DNA from 4 places in the Bradyrhizobium sp. 23AC genome. Region 4 is predicted to be linked to each of the others. Evidence: predicted binding sites of a transcription regulator. Region 4 holds the regulator's gene; each other region holds the start of a gene.
What was found. Region 4 encodes LexA, which represses DNA repair genes until DNA is damaged. Its sites were predicted from a motif close to TGTTCNNNNTGTGTTCNG; they were not measured.
Positions count from the first base shown of each region.

Region 1 (4,180 bases), on a different contig from region 4:
GAAGGCGCAGATCGAGAATGGCCCTCGCCTGCTCCATCGACAGCCGGATCGTGCCGTCCGCGCTGATGCGGTGACGGGGATCGTCGATCAGGGTCAGCATGTCCTCGACATCCCGGGCCGGCCAGTCGCGCGACATCAGCGTGTCGCGCGCAGTGGTCGGGTCCGGCGAGGTCCGGATCACGCGGATCATCTCGTCGATATTGGCCACCGCGATCGCCAGACCGACCAAAATATGGGCGCGGTCGCGCGCCTTGGCGAGCAGGTACTTGGTGCGACGCGTGACGACCCGCTCACGGAAGTCGACGAAGATCGCGAGCAGGTCCTTCAGATGCATGATCCGCGGACGGCCGCTGTCGAGCGCCACCATGTTGACGCCGAAGCTCGTTTGCAGCGGCGTGAACCTGTAAAGCTGATTCAGGACCACATCCGGCACGGCGTCGCGTTTCAATTCGATGACGACGCGGTAACCGTCGCGGTCCGATTCATCGCGCAGGTCGCCGATGCCCTCGATCTTCTTTTCCTTGACCAGTTCGGCGATGCGCTCGACCATCGTCGCCTTGTTCACCTGGTAGGGAATCTCGGTGATGATGATCGCCTCGCGCTCCTTGCGGATGGTCTCGATCGCGACCTTGCCGCGCATGACGACCGAGCCGCGGCCGAGGTGATAGGCGGCGCGGATGCCCTGCCGCCCGAGAATGACGCCGCCGGTCGGGAAATCCGGTCCCGGCACGATGTTGATGAGTTCGTCGATGGTGAGCGCGGGGTTGTCGATCAGCGCAACGCAGGCGTCGATGACCTCGCCGAGATTGTGCGGCGGGATATTGGTCGCCATGCCGACCGCGATGCCGCCGGCGCCGTTGACGAGAAGGTTCGGGAACTTGGCCGGCAAGACCGATGGCTCGGTCTCGTTGTTGTCGTAGTTCGGCTGGAAGTCGACGGTGTCCTTGTCGATATCGGCCAGCAGAGCCAGCGCGGCCTTGGTCAGGCGCGCTTCGGTGTAACGATAGGCGGCCGGGGGATCGCCATCGACCGAGCCGAAATTGCCCTGGCCGTCGATCAGCGGCACGCGCATCGAGAAGTCCTGCGCCATGCGGACCATGGCGTCGTAAATCGACTGGTCGCCGTGCGGGTGATACTTACCGATGACGTCACCGACCACGCGGGCGGATTTGACGTACTTCTTGTCGGGCGTGTGCCCCTGCTCGTTCATCGAGAACAGGATGCGGCGGTGCACAGGCTTCAGACCGTCCCGGGCATCAGGCAGCGCCCGCGCCACGATCACGCTCATGGCGTAGTCGAGATAGGACTTCTTCATCTCCTCGAAGATGGAGACGGGGCGAATATCCGAGGGTTGCCCCGGCTGGTCGCCGGGCTTGTCGTCGTCGTCAGCCAAGGGGAAATCCGGTGAGGTTTTATCTGGGAATCATATAGCGCATCGAGCCCCTGATAACCACCCTTGCAGGCTTCAGGGAAGCGCTTTTTCCGCTTATTTTTCCAATAACTTACGGCCTTAATGGGAGCGTCTCGGGGGGACCCGGAACAGGCCTTCCGAAATCGCCTCTGGGACCTCGTCAATCGCGCGGCCAGCGCGCCCAGTCGAGGTGTTTGCCCCGGCGCAATCCGAGTTCAACCCAAACATGAAGCGGGCCCGGAAATCCCGAGCCCTTCCTGCCGATTAGTAAGGTTTGCTGACACGAAATGGGAAGGCGCCGCTCAGCCGGCCAGCGCCCCCCTGATCGTCCGGTCCGTGCTCAGAACGGGATATCGTCGTCCATGTCGCTGTTGCGGCCACCGCCGCCGGCGGCCACGGGACGGCGCGGTGCGCTGCTGACGGGTCCCGAGGAGCCGAAATCGCCGCCCGGCTCGTCGCCGAAGCTGCCGCCTCCTCCGCCGCCGCCACGGCCATCGAGCATCGTGAGCGTCGAATTGAAGCCCTGGAGCACGACCTCGGTCGAGTACTTCTCGACGCCGCTCTGGTCGGTCCATTTGCGGGTCTGGAGCGCGCCCTCGATGTAAACCTTCGCGCCCTTCTTCAGGTATTGCTCGGCGACCTTGCAGAGCCCTTCATTGAAGATCACGACGCGGTGCCACTCGGTCTTTTCCTTGCGCTCGCCGCTGTTCTTGTCGCGCCAGGTCTCGGAGGTGGCGATGCTCAGATTCGCGATCGGCCGCCCGTCCTGGGTGCGGCGGATTTCAGGATCCTTGCCGAGATTTCCAACCAGAATGACCTTGTTGACGCTTCCCGCCATCGCCGCTCTCCACTCCGAATGCCACTGAATTTCCTAAGGCCGAGCGCGCTGCCCGCGTTCCTCTGCGCCCCTGTTAAAGGCGACCCTATACGCTTGCAGGGGCTGCTCAGCCCGTCACCCCCAAGGTTATCCCCACATATAGCACCGACCGGCGATCTGTTCCAGATTTGTTCCTGCAGAAATCGCTGCCAAATGTGGAGACGGGATGGCGTCTAAATGGCGCTGTGATGGCAATTGGGATGGAACCAAATCGGGTTCCCGTGAACGGCAAAAACCACTTAACATTCATTAAGTTAGAGAGAGGTCGATTACACCCAACTGTTGCGCTTCGGGCACGGACTCTGCCGCAGAATCGAGCTATCTTCGTGCCTGGAATTGATGCAATGGGCCTCGCGCCTGATCGTCCGCCTTGGGGAACTCAGAGAGGCGGACACGACTGGGGAGATCACAGTGAAGAAGATTCTGATTGGCTTCGCCGGCGCGGTTGCGCTGACGCTCTCGGCTCCGGCCGGTGCTGCCGACCTTGCAGCCCGTCCCTATACAAAGGCGCCGATCGCGCCGCCCGCTCCGATCTATACCTGGACCGGCTTCTACGTCGGTGTGCAGGGCGGCGGTGCCTGGGGCCGCAGCGACGAAACCTTCTTTGGCGGTCCGAATACGGCGCTCTTTGCTGGAAGTCAGAACTACGACACCACCGGCGGCTTTGTCGGTGGCGTGGTCGGCTACAACTGGCAGGCGGCCAACTGGGTGTTCGGCATCGAGGGCGACTATCATTGGGCTGACATCAACGGTCGTTCGGCCGAGATCAATGCCGGCCTCGGCGACACCTATTTCACGAGAATCCGCGGCTTCGGCGACATCAAGGGCCGTCTCGGCTACTCGACCGGCCCCGCTCTCTTCTTCGTCAGCGGCGGCGCTGCAGTCGGCGACATTCAGCATCGCTACGATGGCATCCCCGGAAACGTCTTCATCCAGAACAACACCCGCTGGGGTTGGACCGTCGGCGCCGGCGCGGAATACATGTTCGCTCCGAACTGGTCGGCCAAGGTCGAATACAACTATATCGACTTCGGCAAGAGCACGATTCAGTACAGCCCCGTCGTGACCAACCGGTCCGAGTGGACCGATACCGTCCACACGGTCAAGGCAGGTGTGAACTATCACTTCAACTGGGGTGCGGCCGGCGTCGCGCGGTACTGATATCCCTCTGACATCATTGAAGTCTAAGGCCGGCCTCGCGCCGGCCTTTTTCGTTTGGCGCGACATGAACGGGGGGCAATAAGTCAGTAACCATCACCTTTTCGACCGCTGTGGCTTTTCGGAGACACAACTTGCGGCTTTAGTGGTGTAAGCACGGCGTTAGTTGGGCCGTTGAGTCCGCTGCCCTTCCGGTCAGGAAGGCAACAACAGAAACTGGGACTGGGATTAGCTGAAAATGAAGAAGGTTTTGTTGGCTTCGGCCTGTTTGTTCGCTCTCGCTGCGCCCGCTTCGGCGGCCGACCTCGCAGCCCGCCCCTACACCAAGGCTCCGATCGCTCCGGCAGCGGCCGTCTACAACTGGACCGGCTTCTACCTTGGTATCGTCGGTGGCGGCGCCTGGGAAAACGCTTCCGGCGACCCGAAGATGAAGGGTGGCTTCGTCGGCGGCACCGCCGGCTACAACTGGCAGGCCGGCAACGTCGTGTTCGGCATCGAGGCCGATGGTTCCTGGGCTGACGTCAGCGCCTCGGCGACCGCCCTCGGCATCACCGTGTCGTCCAAGACCGACGCGCTCGGCACCGTCCGTGGCCGCATCGGCTGGGCCGTCAACAACGTGCTGTTCTACGGCACCGGTGGTTACGCCTGGATCGACAACAAGGTCAGCGTCAGCGCGCTCGGCGTGACCGTCTCCGACAGCAAGTTCCACTCGGGCTGGACCGTCGGCGCCGGCG
Region 1 covers NZ_JAVAYN010000007.1:377,447-381,626, forward strand. Annotated here, with positions in the region: gene gyrA (DNA gyrase subunit A) at 1-1,393, opposite strand, end outside; gene RAD10_RS19880 (single-stranded DNA-binding protein) at 1,752-2,249, opposite strand; gene RAD10_RS19885 (outer membrane protein) at 2,700-3,449, shown strand; gene RAD10_RS19890 (outer membrane protein) at 3,685-4,180, shown strand, end outside.
Region 1: RAD10_RS19880 (single-stranded DNA-binding protein) is a predicted target of LexA. The motif match lies at 2,407-2,424, and genes of this name have one in related genera.

Region 2 (4,180 bases), on a different contig from region 4:
CATGAAAAAACCCCGTCTGGGGAGAGCCAGACGGGGCAAAAAGTTATTGGAGGCTGAGGTGCTGGGCTGCAACACCATAGCCTCATCATCCTAGCCGGCTCCGCTTACGGCAGCCTGACAGGCGACAGATTTCCCGGCCGACCGCCGAGGCCGCAGACTGGCCCCGCACCGGTCCCAATTTCGACATCCGTTCGCACAACTGCGGACACACCCGTCGGCAAGATTCCACAGCGTTCGGCGCAGCCATGGGGGAAACGTGGCACGCCGACCACGGGGTGGCATCATGGATAACGTAGAGCGGTCATTCGCCGCCGCGACAGCGGCTGGCTTCGTGGTGCTGGTGATTGGCCTGGTGCTGCTGGCGCTGCTTTAGGACAGGCGTGCGGGCGACGGCCGTCCCCTGCGCTGATGGGACGGGGCATGCCGCATTCTCAAAACTGGAAAACAACCCCATGCACAGTAGGCGGCATGGAAATTCCGTTGTCCTCTCAGTAACTTAAATTCGGTGTTTAGATACCGTCATCGCGCGCGATGCGGTCTGTGGGCCGTTCAAATCGACTCGACTGGGGCTGCCGACAGCTTGCGGTGATGGGGCGACCGCTTCCGGCCAGCCGTATCGCCGGCGCGCTCTTGTCAGCTTGGGAAGCCCCCGGTTGGGTCTAGTGGATCTTGATTTCGTTCAGGGGAAGGTGGAGCTCGGCGGCGCGCTCTTGGCGGTCCTTCTTGCGGAATTCGTTTTCCTGGCGCTCGAACTTCATCAGCTCCTCATGCGCCGCCTCCAGCAGGGGATTGCGCCTGATCGTATCGCGGTCCGTGTTGTCCGTCATGACTGAGGTCCCCAGAGTTGCGGTCCCATCTTGGAGAAGGCCCGAGACCGCGAAAAGGTTCGGTGCCGCAGGATTGCGGAATTCTGACGGCGGCCGGGCCATGCGTCTTTGATGCGCGTCAGTTTCGGCCGGGGAAGGACGTTGGGCAGCCCTGTTATTTTGGCGGTTGCAGCCCGGGGGGTATGACCCAGTCGTGCAGATGATTGGCGACGTCGGCCTGACGGGCCTTCTTGAGCAGAGCGTCCCGCTCGGGCCCGGGTGGAAGCCTGGAGGCCTGTTCCTCGACCTGTTTCACCCATGCGGAGAGTCGGTCTTGAAGCGTCAGCTGCTGCTTGAAACGTCGCCGCTTGGACATGGCGCGCTCCTTTCCGTGTGAGGAAGGCGGGAGCGCAATCGGCGTTCTCATCACCGATAGTGGCCACGGTTCGTGCGGTGATGGCCCATTAAGGACAATTAACGGGAGCCGCGTCTGTGCAGTTGTGTGCACAACGCGAATGGGGAGGGGGACGTGGAGATGCTCACTGACAAACCCCCAAATCCGCAAAAGAACATATTGCGAACCTAGAACAAATGGGGTACGCTACTTTTATCGACGAGCCGCCTCGCCAATCGTTTGTCCCTCACGCGAATCCTCGCCATAAGGAGCACGACCCAATGTCCGCCACTGCCCTGCGTATCGTCGAAGGATCTTCCATGGACAAGAGTAAAGCTCTGGCCGCCGCGCTCTCCCAGATCGAGCGCCAGTTCGGCAAGGGCTCGGTGATGAAGCTCGGCAAGAACGACCGGTCCATGGACATTGAGGCGGTGTCGTCAGGCTCGCTCGGGCTCGATATCGCGCTCGGCATCGGCGGCCTGCCCAAGGGACGCATCGTCGAGATCTACGGGCCGGAATCGTCGGGCAAGACCACGCTGGCGCTGCACACGGTGGCGGAAGCGCAGAAGAAGGGCGGCATCTGCGCCTTCATCGACGCCGAGCACGCGCTCGACCCGGTCTATGCCCGCAAGCTCGGCGTCAATATCGACGAGCTCCTGATCTCGCAGCCCGATACCGGCGAGCAGGCGCTGGAAATCTGCGACACGCTGGTGCGCTCGGGTGCGGTCGACGTCATGGTGATCGATTCGGTCGCCGCGCTGGTGCCGAAGGCCGAGCTCGAGGGCGAGATGGGTGATGCGCTGCCGGGTCTGCAGGCGCGTCTGATGAGCCAGGCGCTGCGCAAGCTGACCGCCTCCATCAACAAGTCCAACACCATGGTGATCTTCATCAACCAGATCCGCATGAAGATCGGCGTGATGTACGGCTCGCCGGAAACCACGACCGGCGGCAACGCGCTGAAGTTCTACGCCTCCGTCCGGCTCGACATCCGCCGCATCGGCGCGATTAAGGAGCGCGACGAAGTGGTCGGCAACACCACGCGCGTGAAGGTGGTGAAGAACAAGCTGGCGCCGCCCTTCAAGCAGGTCGAGTTTGACATCATGTACGGCGAGGGCGTCTCCAAGATGGGCGAGATCCTCGATCTCGGCGTCAAGGCCGGCATCGTCGAGAAGTCTGGCGCCTGGTTCTCCTATGACAGCCAGCGCCTCGGCCAAGGCCGCGAGAACTCGAAAGCGTTCCTGAAGGCCAACCCCGACATCACCGCCAAGATCGAGACCTCGATCCGCCAGAACTCCGGCCTGATCTCCGAGCAGATTTTGGCCGGCACGCCCGAGAGCGACGCCGACGGCGAGGAGCCGGCGGACGAGTAAGACCTAACGCGAAAGTTTTTCGCGAGGAGCGGGCGCTGAAGACGTTGAGTTGCCGACGTCGTCAGTGCCCGTTTCGTTTTGGGTGAGGGTGAGGGTGGGGCGCGCCGACGATGAAACGGATAATTCTGACCAGTTCGTCCGAGGAGAGTCGCTCGTTGATCGCGCTTTAGGTCAGGAGCCGTAGGGTGGGCAAAGGCGCGTAAGCGCCGTGCCCACGATCTTTCACGTCATGCAAAGGTGGTGGGCACCTTCGCTTTGCCCACGCTACGAGACCTCCGTTGTGTCTTACTCCGCGGCTTCCGCGTAATCGCTCACCGGCGGGCAGGAGCACACCAGGTTGCGATCGCCGTAGACGTTGTCGACGCGGCCCACGGGGCACCAATATTTGTCGGTGCGCGAAGTGCCGGCGGGAAAGCAGCCCTCAGTGCGGGTGTAGGCGCGCTTCCAATCATCGTCGGCGATGTCGTGAACGGTGTGCGGAGCGTGGCGCAGCGGTGAGGCCTCGATCTTGAAACGGCCGGCTTCGACCTCGGCGATTTCTTTCCGGATCGCGATCATGGCATCACAAAAACGATCCAGCTCGGCCTTCGACTCCGATTCGGTCGGCTCGATCATCAGCGTGCCCGGCACCGGGAAGCTCATGGTCGGCGCGTGGAAGCCGTAATCGATCAGGCGCTTGGCGATGTCGTCGACGGTGACGCCGCTCGTATTCTTCAGCGGACGGGGATCGACGATGCACTCATGGGCGACGCGGCCCTTGGCGTTCTTGTAGAGCACCGGGAAATGCGGATCGAGGCGCGCGGCGATGTAATTGGCGTTGAGGATCGCGATCTCGGTGGCACGCTTCAGGCCTTCACCGCCCATCATCAGGATGTAGATGTAGGAGATGGTGAGGATCGAGGCCGAACCGAACGGCGCGGCCGAGACCGGGCCGACCGGTGCGTCGCCTTGGGTCGCCGGATGACGATTTTCAGGATGACTTGGCAGGAACGGCGTCAGATGCGCCTTCACGCCGATCGGGCCCATGCCGGGGCCGCCGCCGCCATGCGGGATGCAGAAGGTCTTGTGCAGATTGAGATGGCTGACATCGGCGCCGTAATCGCCGGGCCTGCTAAGGCCGACCTGCGCGTTGAGGTTGGCGCCGTCCAGATACACCTGGCCGCCATGGCCGTGCACGATGTCGCAGATCTCGCGGATGTGCTCCTCGAACACGCCGTGCGTCGAGGGATAGGTGATCATGACCGCAGCGAGATCCTTGGAATGCTTCTCGGCCTTGGCGCGGAGATCATTGACGTCGACGTCGCCGTTCTTCTCGCAGGCGACCACCACCACGTCCATGCCGACCATCGCGGCCGAAGCCGGGTTGGTGCCGTGGGCGGAGGAGGGGATCAGGCAGATCTTGCGATGCGTCTCGCCACGCGCGGCATGGTAGCCCCGGATGGCAAGAAGTCCGGCGTATTCGCCCTGCGCGCCCGAATTCGGCTGCAGCGAGATCGCGTCATAGCCGGTGATGTCGCACAGCCATTTTTCCAGGCGCGCGAACAGCGCGTGATAGCCCTTGGCCTGCTCCCGCGGGACGAACGGATGCAGCGAGCCGAACTCCGGCCAGG
Region 2 covers NZ_JAVAYN010000017.1:124,987-129,166, reverse strand. Annotated here, with positions in the region: gene RAD10_RS30875 (DUF2798 domain-containing protein) at 1-5, shown strand, start outside; gene RAD10_RS30870 (hypothetical protein) at 660-827, opposite strand; gene RAD10_RS30865 (hypothetical protein) at 982-1,182, opposite strand; gene recA (recombinase RecA) at 1,482-2,570, shown strand; gene gcvP (aminomethyl-transferring glycine dehydrogenase) at 2,856-4,180, opposite strand, start outside.
Region 2: recA (recombinase RecA) is a predicted target of LexA. The motif match lies at 1,372-1,389, and genes of this name have one in related genera.

Region 3 (4,180 bases), on a different contig from region 4:
CCTCGCGCCGGCCTTTTTGTTTTTCGCGCGCCAACCGGCTCGCTCGCGTTTTCGCAGAGATGTGGCGCCCGGGTGACACAACCTTTGGCTTCAATGGTGTAAAGCAATGACATTAGTCGGGTCATAGGTTCGCTGGCTCTTTCGCTTTTCCGGAAGGTCAGAACGAGGAACGGGAACTGGGGAATGGATATGAAGAAGCTTTTGCTGGCTTCGGCCAGCTTGTTCGCACTCAGCGCGTTGGCACCGGCCTCGGCGGCCGATTTGGCGGCCCGCCCCTACACCAAGGCTCCAATCGCGCCGATCGCGATGTATAATTGGAGCGGTTTCTACATCGGTATCAACGGCGGCGGCGCCTCGAGCCGCAATTGCTGGGACGTCAACAATATCTTCGGTATTGCGGGTCCGGACACGGCTGAAGGCTGTCACAATGCGACCGGCGGCGTCGTCGGTGGCCAGGTCGGTTATCGCTGGCAATCGGCCAACTGGGTGTTCGGCCTCGAAGCTCAGGGCGACTGGGCCAACCTGAAGGGCTCGAATACGAGCTTGGTGCTTGGCCCGCCGGCGTTGGTCAACCAGACCAAGATCGACGCGCTTGGCCTGTTCACCGGCCAGGTCGGCTATGCCTGGAACAACGTGCTCTGGTACGTGAAGGGCGGCGCGGCCGTCACGCACGCCAAATATAACGGTCTGCTGGGCGGCGTGGTCCTCGATAGCGCAAGCGAGACCCGCTGGGGCGGCGCGGTCGGCACCGGCATCGAATTCGGCTTCGCACCGAACTGGTCCGTGGCGATCGAATACGACCATCTGTTCATGGGCAAGCGCAACAACTCGTTCACGATCCTCGGCGTCAACGACCGCATCGACCGGATCAAGCAGGACGTCGACATGGGCACCGTCCGCCTCAACTACACCTTCGGCGGCCCCGTGGTCGCCCGGTATTGATCTGAAGTCCTGATCGCTACCGACGTCCCATCGTCACGAAAGGCCGGCCTTGCGCCGGCCTTTTTGTTTTCGCGGCACCCTGCCTCGCAGTTCCGCAAAGCTCCTGCTGCCAGATGCCGCCAGCGCGCCAACATTCCGTTGACGATTCGCAAGTCCCACTGGAAATCCGCCTCCGTTCTTCCTACGTTCGCTGACAACCCCATCGGCGCCGATCCCGGTTCCGGGCGAGCGCGCCTTTTTTATTGGCGCGGTCGCGCACCCATGGGATTCCTTGAGGGCAACTCGGATGGATGAAGTGATCAAGGCGAAGCGCCAACAACAGAACGCGGGCTCCAGCCTGCGCGCAATTACGATCCGTGGCGCGCGCGAGCACAACCTCAAGAACATCGACGTCGAGATTCCCCGCGACAAGCTGGTGGTGTTCACCGGCCTCTCCGGCTCCGGCAAATCCTCGCTCGCCTTCGACACGATCTATGCCGAGGGCCAGCGCCGCTACGTCGAATCGCTGTCGGCCTATGCGCGCCAGTTCCTCGAGATGATGCAGAAGCCTGATGTCGACCAGATCGACGGCCTGTCGCCGGCGATCTCGATCGAGCAGAAGACGACGTCGAAGAACCCGCGCTCCACCGTCGGCACCGTCACCGAGATCTACGACTACATGCGGCTGTTGTGGGCCCGCGTCGGCGTGCCCTATTCGCCGGCCACGGGCCTGCCGATCGAGAGCCAGACCGTCTCGCAGATGGTCGACCGCGTGCTGGCGCTGCCCGAGGGCACCCGCCTGTATCTGCTTGCGCCCGTCGTGCGCGGCCGCAAGGGCGAGTACCGCAAGGAGCTAGCCGAATGGCTCAAGAAGGGCTTTCAGCGCGTCAAGATCGACGGCACCTTCCACGAGCTTGCGGAAGCCCCGACGCTCGACAAAAAATTCCCGCACGACATCGACGTCGTGGTCGATCGTATCGTGGTGCGCGCCGACATCGGCCAGCGCCTCGCCGAGAGCTTTGAGACCGCGCTGAAGCTCGCCGAGGGCCTCGCCGTCGTCGAGTTCGCCGACGCGCCGGCGGCAGCGCCCGCCGAAGAGAAGAAGAAGACCGCCAAGATCCACGACAAGAGCGGACCCGAGCGCATCCTGTTCTCGGAAAAGTTCGCCTGCCCGGTCTCCGGCTTCACCATTCCCGAGGTCGAGCCGCGTCTGTTCTCGTTCAACAACCCCTACGGCGCGTGTCCGGCCTGCGGCGGCCTCGGCGTCGAGCAGCATGTCGACGAGGACCTCGTCATCCCCGACAAGGAGCTAACCATCGGCAAGGGCGCGATCGCGCCCTGGGCAAAATCCTCCTCGCCCTATTACGTGCAGACGCTGACCGCGCTCGGCAAGCACTACAAGTTCACGCTGACCACCAAGTGGAAGGACCTGGCCAAGAAGACGCAGAACGCCATCCTCCACGGCTCCGGCGAGGACGAGATCAAGTTCTCCTACGAGGACGGGGTGCGCTCCTACGACACCAAGAAGCCGTTCGAAGGCGTCATCACCAACATCAACCGCCGCTACCGCGAGACCGAGAGCGAGTGGGCGCGCGAGGAGCTGGCGAAGTATTTCCACGACGTGCCCTGCGAGGGCTGCAAGGGCTTTCGGCTCAAGCCCGAGGCGCTCTGCGTCAAGATCGGCGGCAAGCATATCGGCGAGATTTCCGAGCTGTCCGTGAAGGGCGCCGGCGCATGGTTCGAGACCGTGCCTGATGCGCTGAACGCGCAGCAGAACGAGATCGCCGGCCGCATCCTGAAGGAAATCCGCGAACGGCTCACGTTCCTGCTCGACGTCGGCCTCAACTACCTCACCCTGTCCCGCTCCTCCGGCACGCTGTCCGGCGGCGAGAGCCAGCGCATTCGCCTGGCCTCGCAGATCGGCTCGGGCCTGACGGGCGTGCTCTACGTGCTGGACGAGCCCTCGATCGGCCTGCACCAGCGCGACAACGCGCGCCTGCTCGACACCCTCAAGCGGCTCCGCGACCTCGGCAACACCGTGATCGTGGTCGAGCATGACGAGGACGCCATCCTGCTCGCCGACCACGTCCTCGACATCGGCCCCGGCGCCGGCATGCATGGCGGCAACATCATTGCCGAAGGCACGCCCGCCGAGATCATGCGCAACCCGAAATCGCTCACCGGAAAGTATCTGACCGGCGAGCTCGAGGTCGAGGTGCCGGAGCGGCGCCCGCCGAACCATCGCCGCACCATCAAGGTGGTCAACGCGCGCGGCAACAATCTCAAGAACGTCACCGCCGAAATTCCGCTCGGCCTGTTCACCGCCGTCACCGGCGTGTCCGGCGGCGGCAAGTCGACGCTGTTGATCGACACGCTCTACAAGTCCATCGCCCGCAAGCTGAACAATGCCAGCGAGGGCGCGGCCCCGCACGACCGCATCGAGGGCCTCGAGCACATCGACAAGATCATCGACATCGATCAGTCGCCGATCGGCCGCACCCCGCGCTCCAACCCCGCGACCTACACCGGCGCCTTCACGCCGATCCGCGAATGGTTCGCCGGCCTGCCCGAGTCCAAGGCGCGTGGCTACGAGCCCGGCCGCTTCTCCTTCAACGTCAAGGGCGGCCGCTGCGAAGCGTGCCAGGGCGACGGCGTCATCAAGATCGAGATGCACTTCCTCCCCGACGTCTACGTCACCTGCGACGTCTGCAAGGGTAAGCGCTACAACCGCGAGACGCTCGAAGTCCTGTTCAAGGGCAAGAGCATCGCCGACGTGCTCGATATGACCGTCGAGGAAGCCGCCGACTTCTTCAAGGCGGTGCCGCGCGTGCGCGAGACTTTTCAAACCTTGCACCGCGTCGGGCTCGATTACATTCACGTGGGCCAACAGGCGACAACCCTCTCGGGCGGTGAAGCGCAACGCGTCAAATTGGCAAAAGAGCTGTCCAAGCGCGCCACCGGCCGCACGCTCTACATCCTGGACGAGCCCACCACCGGCCTTCATTTTCACGACGTCAAGAAGCTGCTGGAGGTGCTGCACGAGCTGGTCGCGCAGGGCAACACGGTCGTCGTCATCGAGCACAATCTCGAAGTCATCAAGACGGCAGACTGGGTCATCGACCTTGGCCCAGAAGGCGGCGACGGCGGCGGCGAAATCGTCGCCTGGGGCCCGCCGGAAGACATCGCGAAGGCGCCGCGGAGCTACACCGGAAAATTCCTGGAGCCGGTGCTGAAGAAGGCACGGAAGCCGAAGCGGCGG
Region 3 covers NZ_JAVAYN010000007.1:381,840-386,019, forward strand. Annotated here, with positions in the region: gene RAD10_RS19895 (outer membrane protein) at 190-942, shown strand; gene uvrA (excinuclease ABC subunit UvrA) at 1,229-4,180, shown strand, end outside.
Region 3: uvrA (excinuclease ABC subunit UvrA) is a predicted target of LexA. The motif match lies at 1,116-1,133, and genes of this name have one in related genera.

Region 4 (4,180 bases):
CAGCCTTCCCGGAACCAATTTTGCCCAAAATGAGGAACCAGAGCGCTTTGTGCATTTTTGTACGGAGTTCCGGGAACGGAATGGCCCCTTCCGGACTCTTGAGTCCGTTGGGACTTCTACACCGGACTTATGGACGTGCTGGGCAAAACCTATCTCACCAAGCAAGCCTCTCTCCTGCTTGAATTCGCAAGAACCACCTCGGATTCGGACCTTTCCGCCAAGCTGATCAGCAAGGCCGCCGACCTGAAATCCCAGGCCGATCCGCTGCCCGACAAGGATCAAGGCCCGAAGGCTCCCGACGTCGCGCTGGACGACGGGCCGGACCGGCCGAGCGGGAGTTGAGCGGTGCTGGCCGTGGCGCTCGTCATTCTCGTCCTCGCCATGGCCACCCTCCTGCCGATCGGTCTCGCTCTCTGGATCATGCCACGCCAGGCCTGAGCCCGCTTTTCGTACCGGGCCGGAAGCGGCAGGATAAATCGTGCCGGCTCCGCAATTTTGCCTCTGCTCCCGCGCTCGGTTAGAAGACTGTCGGAACATTTCGTCCGAACGTGCCGAGCAGGAGTTTCGCCGTGGCCTTGATGCCGGTTTCCGACGCCCTTGCTGCGGTGCTGGCGGGTGCAGCGCCGCTGCCTGCAGAGACGGTTTCGCTCGACGAAGCCTACCATCGCGTGCTCGCCCATGACGTCGCTGCGCGGCGCACCCAACCGCCCCAGGCGATGTCGGCGATGGACGGCTATGCCGTGCGCGCGGCCGACGCGGCGACAATCGATTCAGGGCTGACGATGATCGGTGAGGTCGCAGCGGGCCGTCCGTTCACGGGAAAGGTCGGCGCCGGCGAAGCGGTGCGGATCTTCACCGGCGGCGTCGTTCCCGACGGCGCCGACGCGGTCGTGATCCAGGAGGACACGATCGCCGAAGGCAAGCAAATAACGATCAAGGAAGCCGCGATCGTGGGTCGGCACATCCGCCCCGCCGGGGTCGATTTCCGCGAGGGCGACGTCCTCCTGCGCAAGGGAACCCGTCTGACGGAGCGCGATCTCGCCCTCGCCGCCGGAATGAATCACCCGCAACTCGCCGTCTGCCGCCGTCCGAAGGTCGCGATTCTCGCCACCGGCGATGAACTGGTGATGCCGGGCTCAACGCCCGGGCACGGCCAGATCGTCTATTCCAACGGCTATGCCCTGCACGCGCTCGCCCGCAGCGAGGGCGCCGAGACCATCGACCTCGGCGTTGCCGCCGATACGCTGGAGGCCACCACCGCCGGCATCCGCCGCGCGCGCGAAAGCGGCGCCGACATCCTGGTCACGACCGGGGGCGCATCGGTCGGCGACCACGATCTGGTCCAGCAGGCGCTCAAGGACGAAGGCATCGCGATGGCGTTCTGGAAGATCGCGATGCGGCCCGGCAAGCCGATGATGCACGGACGCTTAGGGACGATGGGCGTCATCGGCCTGCCCGGCAATCCCGTGTCGTCCTATGTCTGCGCCTTCCTGTTCATGGTGCCGCTGATTCGCGCGCTGTCGGGCCGTTCGGTGATTCATCACCATCGCGAGCGCGCCGTGCTGGGCCGCGATCTCGGCGTCAACGACCAGCGCGAGGATTATCTGCGCGCGCGCCTGGAGCTGCGCGACGACGGCACGCTCGTCGCCCTTCCCGTCAGCCATCAAGACTCCTCTCTGCTTGCGAATCTTGCTGCAGCACAGGTACTTCTCGTGCGCCCACCGTTCGCGCCGAAGGCCGAGGCCGGCAGCCCTTGCGAGGTGCTGCGGCTCCCCGTCTGACCTGCGCGGCCACACGCATTCCGCGCGCTTCGTTCTGTTCACGCAAAATTAAGCAGTTGCGGAACATGTATCGAACATATAGTGTCCGTTCATGATTTGTTTCGAGGATGTAGCGGCTTATCGCTGAATTCATCGTCTCGGAATCGAACGACATCAACCGGGGGACTTTGGTCGAGATGTTAACGCGCAAACAATACGAGCTTCTGCGGTTCATCAGCGAACGCTTGAAGGAAAGCGGCGTGCCGCCGTCCTTCGACGAGATGAAGGATGCACTCGACCTGCGCTCGAAGTCAGGCATCCACCGCCTGATCACCGCGCTCGAAGAGCGCGGCTTCATCCGCCGCCTGCCCAACCGCGCCCGGGCCATCGAAGTGATCAAGCTGCCGGAGCTCCAGGCTGCGGCCGGCAACCGACGCGGCTTCACGCCAAGCGTCATCGAGGGCAATCTCGGCAAGGTGCGTGCGAGCTCCAGCCCGTCCGCGGACGAGGGCGAGCGGCCCGTTGCGGTGCCGGTGATGGGCCGCATCGCAGCCGGCACCCCGATCGAGGCATTGCAGACCCGCAGCCACACCATCAGCGTGCCGCCCGACATGCTCGGCTCCGGCGAGCATTACGCGCTCGAAGTGCGCGGCGATTCCATGGTCGAGGCCGGCATCCTCGACGGCGACATGGCGCTGATCCAGCGCAACGAGAGCGCCGATACCGGCGACATCGTTGTGGCGCTGATCGACGACGAGGAAGCCACGCTCAAGCGCTTCCGCCGCCGCGGCGCCTCGATCGCGCTGGAGCCCGCCAATGCCGCTTATGAGGTGCGCATCCTGCCGCCGAACCGCGTGAAGATTCAGGGCAAGCTGATCGGGCTTTACCGCAAGTACTGATACCGGAAGTACTCATACCGGAAGTACTCATACCGGAAGTACTCAGTGCCGCGCGCGCCTGCGATCGGCATCGCCGATCGGAGATTGGAGCGGATGATGGTCCGCTCCGGCTGGATGGTCTTTCTGGTACTGCACAGATTATCTGGCCCCTCCTCGTCCGCGACATCCCCGGCGGGCCGCGCGAAGCAACATCGCTTCGCGGCCTTTCGAGTTCGAGGGGGACAGCCCAAATGCGCCAGATCGTTTGAGCGCAGCCGCAGCAACGCTGATCGCATCATCATGTCGGCCAGGACACCGCCGTGATCTAGAAAATCCGCAACGACCGCAATGCAGCGCGTACGCAGCCGAGCTGACGATACTAGGACTGGCTGGTTTCGCTGGTCGTTGACGCGCGCCTGCCAAATGCACGGAAGCCGACTTTGTTCCTATCGAATTCGGAAAAGATGGAAAAGATAATGTGATCGGGGCTCGCGGATCCCAGCCGCAGATTTGCCTACAACCAAGCAGACCGTCACGTGCTTCCACTCTGGTAGGGGCCTGCGCCTCCGAAAGAGGTGCGGGTCGCTATCTCTGCATTGAGGAGCACCCGATGTGTGACTACAGCCTGCATGCCGTCGCGACGCGCCCCGCAGAAGTCGGCGAGACGATCGTCACGACAACATTCCGCGGCACCTCGACGCGCGGCTTCGCCTCCGAAGCCGATCTCTCCGTCGCGGTCTGCCTGCTGCCGGGAACGGAGCTCGCCTTCGCCGACAACGTCCGTTACGATAACCGCTGGATCTGGACGCGCACCGTCAACTCCCGCGTCGGCAAGTTCGGCAAGATCGATCCGCACATTCCCGATCGCCATCATGACGCGATCGAATTCCCGGACGGCAAATCCGTGCTGGTGACGCAGCTCGTCGAGGGCCAGCGCGCAACCGTGCTGCAACTGCCGGTGACTCAACCGATCGGCGAGCGCGAGCACAAGCCGAAGATCATCGCCGACAGTCGCCCGACGGTCACGCGACTGCCGATCGGCTGACGCCCTCCGGCCGAGAGGTCGAGGGCCAGGATTGAAATGCCGTCGCCGGCCGAGGCCGGCGAGCCCGGTGGGTTTTTGCTTCTCGAAATTCGAGCGGCGAACCTCGTCGCCGCACGAAGTTTGGGCCGTCCTGCCTGAATTTTGAACCTCCGCTCCGCAGCCAAATGACCGATGCTGTCGTGATTTGAGGCGGCGGACACGCTCGATGAAAACCTTCATTCGCGTCGTTGAACTCTGGGTGCCTGACCGGACGCGCATGCGGCTGGAATTCGGCGGCGGCCTCTACGATGAAGGGCTGTCCGCGTTCAAGGCCGTCAGCGAAGAGCTGCACTTCGGATATGACGAGGGGCTTCCAGGCAAGGCCTGGGCCTGCGGCCATCCCGTCATCCTCACGAAATTCGCCAACTCCTATTTCAAGCGGACCGATCAGGCCGTCGCGGCCGGCCTCACCTGCGGCGTGGCGGTGCCGGTGTTCGCAGGCGAATTCCTGCAAGCGG
Region 4 covers NZ_JAVAYN010000016.1:144,599-148,778, reverse strand. Annotated here, with positions in the region: gene RAD10_RS29975 (hypothetical protein) at 136-342, shown strand; gene RAD10_RS29970 (molybdopterin molybdotransferase MoeA) at 570-1,781, shown strand; gene lexA (transcriptional repressor LexA) at 1,958-2,659, shown strand; gene RAD10_RS29960 (hypothetical protein) at 3,249-3,683, shown strand; gene RAD10_RS29955 (GAF domain-containing protein) at 3,889-4,180, shown strand, end outside.